2 linked regions of the Dehalococcoides mccartyi 195 genome follow. The protein of the gene in region 1 interacts with the protein of each later gene in a pairwise test. Links are inferred from orthologs where the notes say so. Each region holds a gene or a part of one and is shown in the gene's direction. Other genes may lie near its edges.

Region 1 (6,891 bases):
GCCTGTGCAATTCTTAAAACGTACAGGCAAAATATAAACAGATTGTTTGGGGTTTAGTATGGCAGTTGTAGTTCATAAATACGGCGGCACTTCGGTTGGTGATGCCGAAAGGATTAAACACGTAGCCAAGCGGATTATTGCCGCCCGCCAGAAGGGCAGCGATGTGGTGGCGGTGGTTTCGGCTATGGGAGATACTACCGATGACCTGATTGCCCTTGCCCACAAGCTGAATGACTGTCCCGAACCGCGGGAGATGGACGTTTTACTGTCTACCGGTGAAATAGTCTCCAGCACCCTTTTGGCCATGGCGCTTAAAAACATGGGGCAGGATGCTATCAGCCTTTCAGGCCAGCAGGCAGGTATCCGTACGGATTCGGCTCATTCAAAAGCCCGCATTACCGGCATTGACCCCAAGCGTATTCATGATGAACTGGCTAAAGGGCGGGTGGTAATTGTGGCCGGTTTTCAGGGCGTGTCAGACTGTCAGGACGTAACCACCCTGGGGCGGGGCGGTTCTGATACTACGGCGGTTGCTCTGGCGGCCAGTTTGGGTGCCAGTATATGTGAGCGTTATACAGACGTGGACGGCGTTTATACCGCTGACCCCCGCCTGATACCGGATGCCCGGCGGCTTGCGGAAATAAGTTATGAAGAAATGCTGGAACTTTCATCTTACGGGGCTAAGATAATGCACCCCCGGGCGGTGGAAATAGGCCAGGTGTACAATATACCCATTCTGGTAGCGTCCAGCTTTAATGAAAATCCCGGCACACTGATACATGGAGGGGAAAATATGGAAATACGAAACAGGGTCAGCGGAATAGCCCATGATTTTGAGGTTGCCAAGATAACCATACTCGGGGTGCCTGACAAGCCGGGCATAGCGGCCGGTCTTTTTGCCCCGCTGGCCAAAGCCGGAGTCAGCGTGGACACCATCGTCCAGAACTCCAGCCAGGACCATATAACAGACCTGACCTTTACGGTTACCAAGTCAGATTTGGGCAAGGCGCTGGAGGTTATCGGCCCTATTGCCAAGGATATTCAGGCCCGGGAAGTGCTGAGTGATTCCAGGATAGGCAAAGTCAGCATTATCGGCACCGGCATGTTAAATGCACCCGGTTATGCCGCCCGCATGTTCAAAGCTTTGTCAGATGCCGGAATAAATATTTTGCTTATTTCCACCTCGGAAATACGTATAACCTGCATTATAGAAGAAGACAAGGTAAAAGATGCGGTTAAGGCTATACACAAGGCCTTTGAGATGGAAAAAGACTAGGGGTTTGTAAGAGGGTATAAACCGGGGTTTAAACTGAATATAAAAAGAGAGTGGCTGCCTTAAGCAGCCACTACTTCTTTGACTTCGGGTATTTCGCGCTTCAAGATTTTTTCAATGCCGTTTTTCAGGGTCATTGTAGACATGGGGCAGCCGGCGCAGGCGCCCACCAGTTTTACTTTTACTACTCCGTCCACAACTTCTACCAGTTCAACATTGCCGCCATCGGCTTCCAGGGCCGGTCTGATTTTATCCAGAACGGCTTCCACTTTTTCCAGCATTAGTAGCTCCTTCCAGCAGTATAAAAATTATTAAAACACCTATAATTTACAGTACCATAGCCCGGAAATGGTGTCAATTTGCCCCTGAAATAAGCGAATTTTTAAGCTATATGGAGTATAATAACCGGATAAAGGGTTTCTCATACTTGTAGACGGGTTTAGTATACAGTAAAATAACTACTCGTTTAGCAAATAACTGAAAATGAGGAATCTATGGCATACCAAGAAGAGGAACAGCTAAGACTCAAGCGGCAGAGCAGTAAACAGGCTGTAAGTTTAGCCATGGAAGGGCGCTGGCAAGAGGCGGTGGAGGTTAATAAAAAGATTATTGAGCAGTTCCCCAATGATGTGGAGGCCTTTAACCGTCTGGGGCGGGCTTATCTGGAACTGGCTATCTACCCGGAGGCTATTGCCGCCTATACCCGTGCCAAAGAGATAGATCCTTATAATATAATAGCTGAAAAAAATCTGCACCGGCTGGAAGTACTCAGCAAGGAAAATGCATCTGCCGGGACGGTGATTCACCGGGTTCAGCCCCAGGATTTCCTTGAAGAAATAGGCAAGGCCGGGGTGATAAACCTGACCCGTTTAGCTCCCAAAGGGGTACTGGCCAGAATCGTAGCTGGTGACCAGCTTTGTCTGCGGATAGACGGTGCCAATTTGTGGGTGGAAAACTGCGGCGGGGAAGTGCTGGGTATGGTGGACATACCCACTTCCAAGCGGCTTATAAAGCTGATGAAGGGCGGCAACAAATATTCAGCCACCGTTATCAGTTCCAATGAAGAAAAACTGGTGGTTATTATCCGCGAAACCTTCCAGCACCCCTCGCAGATGGGCATTCCCTCATTCTCGTCCAGAGGGCTTTCCAAGGGTGCGGTCAGCGCCGAATCTGAAGAGGGTGACAAAGAAGAAGGCGGATACGAGATGGAAGTAGACGAAACCGAACTGATGGTGGAAGAAGCCGAGGCTGAAAGCCAGACATATACAGATGATGAAAACGAGGGTGATCTGGAGGTTTAGAAGATGGTAACAGGTAATACCAGGCCTATAAATATAGAAGAGGAAATGAAGGGTTCGTACCTTGATTACGCTATGAGTGTAATCGTTTCGCGTGCCCTGCCGGATGTGCGTGACGGCCTTAAGCCGGTACAGAGGCGTATCCTCTATGCCATGAATGACCTGGGCATGAAGCATAATACCCCATATAAAAAGAGTGCCCGTATCGTGGGTGAGGTTTTAGGTAAATATCACCCCCACGGTGACTCTTCCGTTTATGATGCTATGGTGCGTATGGCCCAGCCCTTTTCCTACCGCTATCCGCTGGTAGACGGTCAGGGTAACTTCGGCAGCGTGGACAACGACCCTCCGGCTGCCATGCGTTACACCGAAGCCCGCCTGGCCCAGATAGCCGAGCAATTGCTGACTGACATAGATAAAAATACGGTAGACTTTATGCCTAACTTTGATGCCTCACTGGAGGAGCCTACCGTTCTGCCGGCCCGCATACCTAACTTGCTTATGAACGGCAGTTCGGGTATCGCAGTGGGTATGGCAACCAATATACCCCCCCATAATCTGGCTGAGCTCTGCCAGGCCATCTGCTACCTGATAGACAACCCGGATTGCGGCGTAGATGATCTGATGCAGTTTGTTTCCGGGCCGGACTTCCCCACCGGCGGCACTATCCTGGGCACCGACGGCATAAAGAGTGCTTACGCAACCGGCAAAGGCAAGATTGTTATACAGGCCAAAGCCCATATAGGCGAAGTGGACAACCGCAAGGCCATATTTGTTACCGAGATTCCCTACCAGGTAAACAAGGCCGAACTGGTGGTCAAGATTGCCGAACTGGTCAAAGACCGCAAGATAGTAGGTATTTCCGACCTCAGGGACGAATCTGACCGGCAGGGTATGCGGGTAGTTATTGAGCTGAAGCGGGATGCCGAACCCCAGCAGGTTTTAAACAGCCTATATAAACATACCAATATGCGTACTTCATTCTTTGTTAATATGCTGGCACTGGTAGACGGCCAGCCGCAGGTACTCAGCCTGAAAGAAGTGCTTAAAAACTTTATAGACTTCCGCCACCTTATCATCACCCGCCGGAGTCAGTTTGAACTTAAAGCCGCCAAAGACCGCGCCCATATACTGGAAGGTCTTAAAAAGGCGCTGGATTTTATTGACCGTATTATTGCCATTATCCGAAACTCTGAAAACGGTGATACCGCCCGCAAAAATCTGGTGGCTGAGTTTGATTTTTCAGTTATTCAGGCCCAGGCTATTCTGGACTTGCAGCTTCGCCGTCTGGCCAATCTGGAACGCCAGAAGATACTGGACGAATACGCCGAGCTTATGAAACGGATAGGTTATCTGGAAGATTTACTGTCTCACCCTGAAAAGATTTATGCCCTGGTAAAGGAAGACGCCAAAGACCTTAAGGGGAGCTACGGCCAGCCTCGTGCTACCGAGATTTCCAGCCAGGGGGTTATAGAATTCCGGGTGGAAGACCTGGTACCCCATATGGATGTTATCGTAACCTTGAGCGAGAGGGGCTTTATCAAACGGGTGCCGGCTAACGTATTCCGCCTGCAGCACCGCGGCGGTACCGGCATAATGGGCATGCCCACCCGTGAGGCAGACGCAGTCCGTTTCCTTTCGGTTTCAGATACCCATGACACCCTGCTCTTCTTTACCAACCGGGGTAAGGTATTCAGCCTGCGCTGTTTTGATATACCTGATGATGCCTCCCGTATTGCCAAGGGTACGGCTATCGTAAACCTGATACCTGTGACCCAGGACGAACGGATAACCGCCATACTGGACTTAAAGAGCTTCCCGGCAGACCATTTCCTGCTGATGGCCACCAATAAAGGTGAAATCAAAAAAACCTCACTTCAGGAGTTTACCGCAGTCCGTTCCTCCGGCCTGATAGCTATGGATTTGGCTACCTCTGATGAACTGGTGGCGGCGGTTGAAACCACTGAGGAAAAAGATATTCTGCTGGCTACCCGCATGGGGCAGTCTATCCGCTTCCCGGTAAGTGAACTCCGCACCAGCCTCAGGGCTTCCGGCGGTGTCAAGGCTATAGTCCTCTCCAAGGGGGACGAAGTGGTCAGTATGGACGTTGCCCAGGAGGGTACGCTGGTAATAACGGTAACTGAAAATGGTGCCGGCAAACTGACTGCCATAGAGGAATACCCCCAGCAGCACCGGGCTGGCAGCGGGGTTATAAACTTCAAGGTAGTAGACAAAACCGGTGAGGTGGTGGCCTCAAAGGTAGTCAGCGAGACTGACCAGATGATGCTTATCTCCGCTGACGGCATGGTTACCCGTACCCAGGTCAAGGAAGAAGACCCCTCACACGGCATACCTATCATGGGCAGAGCCACTCAGGGTGTGAGGGTAATGCGCCTTGAGGAAGGCGACCGGGTGGTTGCGGTGGCTACTTTTTAGCTGAAATATTCCGGTTAAAACATAAAGGGGGCTTTTAAAGCCCCCTTTTTTATTGGCGTTTTACCAGGCTGTTTATTTGCCGTGCAGGCGGTTGTTACATTCGGCTACCGCTTTTTCCAGCCCGCAGGCATGGCATTTGCCTTCGCGGCAGTCAGGCGTATCCTGCCCTTCCACTGAGCGGGCATATTCCCTTTTCAGGAATTCGGCACTTACCCCGGCATTTATATGCCCCCAGGGCAGTGTTTCGTCAAGCGGGCGTTTGCGGTGGGCATAGAACGAGGGGTTTAAACCGCATTGGTCAAAAGCCTCCTGCCAGAGGGTAAAATTGAAACACTCACTCCAGGCATCAAACTTGGCACCCTTTTGCCAGGCGGTGTATATTACTTTGCCCAGACGGCGGTCTCCTCTGGAAAACACGGCTTCCAGCAGGCTCATTTTGGTATCAGACCAGGAAACCTTTATTCCCCAGCGTTTCAGCCCCTGCCTTACTATATCCGCCCTGCGGTAGAGGGATTCTTCGTCCAGCTGGGCTTCCCACTGAAATGGGGTATGGGCTTTGGGTACGTATGAGGCCAGGCTCAGTCGTATCTGGGGGCGGCGTCCGGGAGCGCCGCGGGACAGTGAATTTACCCTGCCGGCCATCTGGCAGATAGCGGCGGCATCTTCGTCAGTTTCGGTCGGAAGCCCTATCATGAAATACATCTTGAAGCTGGTCCAGCCGCTTTCAAAGGCAGTACGGGCGGTATCACACAGCTCTTCTTCGGAGGTAAGTTTATTTATAACCCGCTGGAGACGCTCACTGGCTGCTTCGGGTGCAAAGGTAAGCCCGCTTTTACGCCCGCCCGCCAGCACGTTTACCAGCCCGACCGAATCCGGGGTCAGGCGTAAACTGGGCAGTGATAGGGCCAGGTGTTTGTCTGCGTATTTTCCCGCCAGGGTTTTTACCAGATTTTCAATACCCGGGTAGTCCGAACAGCTCAGCGAAAGCAGCGAAATTTCATCATAACCGCAGTTATCCAGTATGCCTTCAACGGCACTTAAAACCTCTGCCGCCGGGCGCACCCTGACCGGGCGGTAAATAATACCGGCAGAGCAGAAACGGCAGCCCCGGCTGCAGCCGCGGCTTATTTCCACTGCTCCCCTGTCCTGCACCACCTCTATATACGGTACTACCGGTTTTACGGTTGGCGGGGGTAGCTCAGGTAAAATGCGGCGGTTTATTACGGGAGGTGCTTCAGGTGCGGTGGGGATTATGGATTTTAAAATACCGTCAGGGTTATATTCGGCCTTATACAGGCTGGGTACGTAAATACCGGGGATTTTAGCCAGTTCCCGCAAGATTTGGTCTTTACTAAGGGTCTGTTTCTTGGCATCAAGGACGGCTTGGCACAGGTCTTGTATAGCCTCTTCGGCATCACCTATTACAAAAGCATCTATAAAATCTGCCAGGGGTTCGGGGTTGAGGCTGCAGCTGCCGCCGGCAACCACCAGCGGAAAATCCCCTCCCCTTTCGGAAGCAAGTATGGGTATGCCTGCCAGAGAAAGCATATTAAGTATATTGGTATAGGTAAGCTCATACCCCAGTGAAAAACCCAAGATATCAAACTCTTTTACGGGGTGTCCGCTTTCCAGACTGACAAAGGCAAGTTTTCTCTCACGGATAAGGTTTTCCATATCCAGCCAGGGGCTGAAAACCCTTTCGGCCAGAATATCCGGGTTGCGGTTTAAAATATCATAAAGCAGGGGTATGGCCAGGTTGGACATGCCTATTTCATAAGTATCCGGAAAGCTCAGGGCAACCTTAAGCGGGGTCTTTGCCCATTCCTTGCAAACGGAATTCCACTCCCCGCCGGTATAGCGGCCGGGTTTTTCAACCTGATGGAG
Region 2 (5,651 bases), 1.5 Mb from region 1 along the record:
AAGAGAAGGAGAGACTGGTGAGCGTAGACTGGGGTATACCCAAAGAAGAACTTTACCCGGCCTCTATCCGCATGCAGGCCTGGGACAGGGTGGGTCTGGTACGGGATATTTCCACCATGGTAGCCGAAGAAAAAATAAGTATCCTCTCCATGACCGTAACTGAAAATGACGATAAAACTACCACCCTTGCCATGACCGCCCAGATAAAAAGCCTTTCCCAGCTGACCAGGCTGATGGCCAAACTGGAGGGTATACGCGGCATCATAAGTATCAGCCGGGTGGGTGCGGACGGCTCAAGGTCCGGCTGATTTTGCCCTGCCTTCCAAAGCTGGGGTGTAGCTGATTTCTTTACCCGTTTAAGCCTGTGTGCTATAATTGGATATCTAATGAAAGCTTTTAGAGTATGTCAAAACCCTCCTCTGAAACCTCTCTTTTTTTGTCTCTTTTTAAAGAGCCTTGGTATTAAACTCCGCTCATTTGTATATTTTAAGCCGCAGGATGAAATGAAATTATGTTAGATGAAAATAAAGCCAAACCGGGTGCAAATGCCGAAAACTATAACGCCAGTGATATCCAGGTACTGGAAGGTCTGGCCGCTGTCCGCAAAAGACCGGGCATGTATATCGGCTCTACTGACCAGCGCGGTTTGCACCACCTGGTTTATGAAATTGTTTATAACAGCGTAGATGAAGCTATGGCCGGGGTATGTGACCGCATAAAGGTCATTATTTATAAAGACGGCAGCGTCAGCGTTGAAGACAACGGCCGCGGTATCCCGATAGATATTCACCCTGTGACCAAGATTTCCGCCCTGGAAACAGTTATGACCGTCCTGCATGCCGGTGCCAAATTCGGCGGCAAGACCTATCAGGTATCCGGCGGTCTGCACGGGGTGGGCGCTTCAGTAGTAAACGCTCTGGCCGAATGGACTACGGTCAAGGTCAGGCGTAACGGCAAAATCTACCAGCAAAGCTACCAGCGCGGCAAGCCCAGCACCCCGCTGGAAGAAGTGGGGGTATCAGACGGTTCCGGCACCACCACTATATTCAAGGCGGACTCGCAGATATTTTCCACTACGGAATATGATTTTGAAACCCTGACTGACCGCCTGCGGGAAATAGCCTACCTCAACAAAGGGCTTGAGGTTTATATTTATGACGAACAATCTGACCAGGAGCGGACGTATTATTTTGAGGGCGGCATCACCGGCTTTGTCCGCCATTTAAACCGCAACCGCGAGGTACGCCACCGCCAGCCCATTTATATAACCAAAAAATCAGACAGCACTATACTGGAAGTAGCTATCCAGTACAATGACGGCTACTCGGATTCCACCCTGACCTTTGCCAACTGTGTAAACACCATTGACGGCGGCACTCACCTTACCGGTTTCCGTTCCGCCCTGACCCGGGCTTTCAATGACTATGCCCACAAGTCAAAATTCCTTAAAGACACAGACCCCAACCTGATGGGTGATGACGTGCGCGAAGGCATAGTAGCCATTGTCAGCGTCAAACTGCCCGAACCCCAGTTTGAGGGACAGACCAAAGGCAAGCTGGGAAATATTGAAATAAAGAGTTTTGTGGAAAGTGCCGTTACCGAACAGCTTTCCCTGTATCTGGAAGAACACCCGGATGATACCAAACGTATTTTGGAAAAATGTATCACCGCCGCCAAGGCCCGTGAAGCCGCCCGCAAGGCCCGTGACCTGATTATCCGCAAGAGCGCTCTGGATACAGGCACCCTGCCGGGCAAGCTGGCTGACTGTTCGGAACGGGATGCTTCGCTGTGCGAACTCTTTCTGGTAGAGGGTGATTCGGCAGGCGGTTCAGCCAAACAGGGGCGTAACCGCCGCTTTCAGGCCATACTCCCGCTGCGGGGTAAAATTTTAAACGTAGAAAAGGCTTCACCGGACAAGATGCTGGCCCACGAGGAAATCAGGGCTATCATTACCGCTCTGGCAGCCGGCATAGATAATGACTTTGACCCCGCCAAACTGCGCTACAACCGTCTGGTACTCATGACAGATGCTGACGTGGACGGCTCACATATACGGACACTCCTTTTGACCTTTTTCTTCCGCCATATGCCCCGGCTTATTACCGAAAGCCACTTGTTTATTGCCCAGCCGCCTCTTTATAAGATAAAAATAGGCAGCAACGAACACTGGGTATACAACGATGCCGAAAAAGAGACCCTGCTTTCCCAAACCAAGAGCAACAAAGTGGATATCCAGCGCTATAAAGGTCTGGGTGAAATGAGTGCCGAGCAACTCTGGAAGACAACCATGGACCCGGCCAGCCGCACATTACTTGAAGTAAAAGTGGAAGATGCCGCCAAGGCAGACCAGATTTTTAACCTGCTGATGGGCGGTGAAGTGGCTCCCCGCAAGGCCTTTATCCAGTCCCATTCCAAAACAGTTAAGAATCTGGATATCTAAGGCTGAAATAAAGCCTTTGAAAACAGCTAAGGGGCGTCTTAAGACGCCCCTTATTTTTGTCTGACGTTAAAATAGCGGCTTTATTGCCTGTGGTACAAACCGTGCTCTTTGATGTAGGCAGCCACTGCCTCAGGCACCAGATGTTCCACGCCCTGTCCGTTTTCCAGCCTTTCCCTTACCAGAGACGAAGAGACATCTACCTCCGGCTTGGACAGCATAATAAGGCTCTGCTGCAAACCGGGCAGTTTGTCATCCAGTTCGTCCACATCAGGCTTTGCCTGCCCTATCCGGGGCACCGCCACCAGCTGGCAGAGCCGTATTATTTCCGAAGCCTTATGCCAGCGCGGCAAAGCCTCCAGATTATCCCAGCCCAATATAAAGTAAAGTTCGGTCTTTTCGGGCAGAATAAGCTTCAGGTCATTTAAGGTGTCTGCCGTATAGGTAGGGCCGCTTCTTTTTATTTCAATATCCATAACCCTGAAATAGGGCTTGCCGGATATAGCCAGTTTAACCATGTTCAGGCGGTCTGCAGCCGGGCTGATAGTCTTGTCCGCTTTGTAATATGGCTGGCCGGTGGGTATAAAAATAATCTCATCCAGCCCCAGCCTCTTTTTTACCTCTTCTGCCAGTATCAGGTGGCCGGTATGAATAGGGTCAAAAGTCCCCCCCAGTATGCCTGTTTTTAAAGATACCATTCCAGCCTGCCGGTTATAATCTTCTGGCCGATAACTGCCCCGGCCTTTATCAACGCCTGCTGGACATTCCGGTGTTTAAGAAGCACCATTATCTGCCGCCTGACCTCCAAATCTTCAATATCAGAGTGCTCAATAATCCGCTCAATTTCAGGTGCTTCCACCTGCCAGCCGTCTTCCAGGCGGGTTATATGGAAACCCATTTTGCCCTTGGGGGCAGGCCGGAATACCTTGATTTCCTGGTCAGTTTCTGTTTCAGGTGCATCTGCCGCTTTAAGAATAGCCAGCTTTTCAGCTACTTTATCCAAAAGCACCTCCACCCCTTCGCCCGTCAGAGCTGAAATAAAAAATACCTCCAGCCCGGCTTCTTTAAAAGTCTCGGTCAGCTCTTCACGTCTAAGCTGCACCAGTTCGTCATCTATTTTGTTTACCGCCACCACCTGGGGGCGTTCCGACAAAGAGGCGTCATAAAGGTACAGCTCGCTGTTGACCTTTATCATATCATCTATGGGGTTATCCGAAGTCCCGTCCAGCAAATGGATAACCATACGGGTACGGGAAATATGGCGTAAAAAGTCATGCCCCAGCCCCCTGCCCAGATGGGCGTCTTCAATAAGACCGGGTACTTCCGCCATAACAAATGTACCCTCTGTCCTTTCCACCACCCCCATTACCGGCGAAAGAGTAGTAAACGGGTAATTAGCCACCCTGGGTTTGGCCGCGGTAAGCAGTGAAAGCAGCGAAGATTTGCCCACATTCGGATAGCCGATAATAGCCACATCGGCAATCAGTTTCAGTTCCAGTATCAGCTCATATTCGCCGCCCGGCTGGCCTTTCTGAGCCAGCATGGGGGCCTGGTTGGTGGACGAAACAAAGTGGGTATTGCCCAGTCCGCCCTGCCCGCCGCGGGCTACCAGGGTACGGTCTCCGTCAGCGGCCAAATCAGCCAGAACCCGTTTCTGGCCGTTTTCTTCCACAATAGTAGCAACCGTACCCACCGGCACTTTTATCACCAGGTCAGCCCCGTTGTGGCCGGTACAGCGGCTGCCCATACCGTTCTCGCCGTTGGCCGCCTTATGCACCCGTTTATGTTTAAAATTTAAAAGGCTGTAAAGCCCGGAATCAGCTTCCAGATATACATTGCCCCCGTCCCCGCCGTCACCCCCGTCCGGCCCGCCGTAAGGCACAAATTTTTCGCGGCGGAAACTAACCTTGCCGCTGCCGCCGTCTCCGGACTTAATCCGTATTTCCACTCTGTCAAACATATAAAAACACCTTATCTAAAAAGTTATCTAATTCTTAAGTTGTCGAAATCCCATTAACTTTAACTGGTTTATTTTTAAGTATATCAGAAATACTAATAATAAGGCTTTACGAGTAAAAACTCTATTCCTGTCCTCCGGTCTTATTTTTAAAGCAAAGTATCTGCAAAGTTATCGAAAATTCAGCCCGGTTATCGAAAAATATAATAAAGTTATAGAAAGACTGTCTAAAAAGAATAGAAAAACCGGCAAAAGCACCCTGCTGGCAGAATGAAAATAAAGAAAAATATAAGGATAAGGAAAAGCGGTGCGGCGAAAAGGGCTAATATCAGCGGGAAAGGCGCTGCTGGGAAAGCTGGTTTTGAACCTCGGACATTTTCAGGCGCAGAAAGGCGCTGTTTTCCAACTCCAGCTGGATTTTATCGCAGGCGTGGCTGACGGTGGAAGCGCTTCTGCCCCCCAGGGACTGGCCTATTTCTACCAGTGAGGCGGAGTTTTGCTGCTTTAGCATAAACATGGCAAACTGACGGGCCAGAGCGGTATCTTTGTCACGGGCGGCACCCAAAAGTTCGGTTGCGGGTATTTGAAATACCTGGGATACCGCTGAAATTATATTACCGGGGCGGAGAGGGCTGTTTTCCCTGACCGGGCGTGAGCCGATATCCGACAGGGCTCTGGCGGCCAGGTCCGGGGTAATGGTAGCCCTTAGCAGGCGGGCATAGGCCAGCACCCGGTTAAGGCTGCCTTCCAGTTCGCGGATATTATGCTTTACTTCCTGAGCCAGGTACTCCAGGGTGTCCATATTAAGTTCGGTGCCGGACTGCTCAGCTTTAAGCTGCAAAAGCTCCAAGCGGGTTTTTTCATCCGGCGGTTCAATCTCAATCGTCAGCCCCCACTCAAAACGGGAACGCAGTCTTTCGGCCAGCTGGGGCAGTGACTTGGGGGGTGAATCTGCTGAAATGACTATCTGGCGGTTGGAGTTATGCAGGTCATTAAAGGTATGGAACAGGCATTCTTCGGTCTGCTCCTTGCCGCCGATAAACTGGACATCATCCAGCAGCAATAAATCTACATCCCGGTAACGGGCACGGAACTCTTCGGTTTGGCCGTTCCGGATAGATGATATAAAGTCAGTGGTAAACTGTTCCCCGCTGACATACAGGGCCTTGCGGCGGTTTAAGTTTGCTAGATGGCCGATAGCCTGTAAAAGATGGGTCTTGCCTAAACCGGCTGCCGCATAGATATAAAGCGGGTTGT

Evidence for each region.
Region 2: the proteins of gyrA (region 1) and gyrB interact in binary tests that used the Escherichia coli proteins (3 or more experiments, as listed by UniProt). The link is inferred for Dehalococcoides mccartyi 195 from one-to-one orthologs.

Annotation. Positions count from the first base shown.
Region 1 is NC_002936.3:1,456,885-1,463,775, reverse strand. What follows is about bases 2,213-5,292. They hold gyrA (DNA gyrase subunit A), read left to right. Parts: upstream 2,213-2,577; coding sequence 2,578-5,007; downstream 5,008-5,292. Other genes in these bases: DET_RS08320 (TIGR03960 family B12-binding radical SAM protein), read right to left, coding at 5,080-5,292; DET_RS08330 (tetratricopeptide repeat protein), read left to right, coding at 2,213-2,574. Also shown: DET_RS08340 (aspartate kinase), read left to right, coding at 59-1,276; DET_RS08335 (NifU family protein), read right to left, coding at 1,336-1,554; more of DET_RS08330, read left to right, coding at 1,768-2,212; more of DET_RS08320, read right to left, coding at 5,293-6,891. UniProt on the Escherichia coli protein: A type II topoisomerase that negatively supercoils closed circular double-stranded (ds) DNA in an ATP-dependent manner to maintain chromosomes in an underwound state.
Region 2 is NC_002936.3:670-6,320, reverse strand. What follows is about bases 1-2,975. They hold gyrB (DNA topoisomerase (ATP-hydrolyzing) subunit B), read left to right. Parts: upstream 1-511; coding sequence 512-2,440; downstream 2,441-2,975. Other genes in these bases: nadD (nicotinate-nucleotide adenylyltransferase), read right to left, coding at 2,521-2,975; DET_RS00025 (RelA/SpoT family protein), read left to right, coding at 1-308. Outside these bases: more of nadD, read right to left, coding at 2,976-3,135; GTPase ObgE, read right to left, coding at 3,123-4,397; chromosomal replication initiator protein DnaA, read right to left, coding at 4,723-5,651. UniProt on the Escherichia coli protein: DNA gyrase negatively supercoils closed circular double-stranded DNA in an ATP-dependent manner to maintain chromosomes in an underwound state.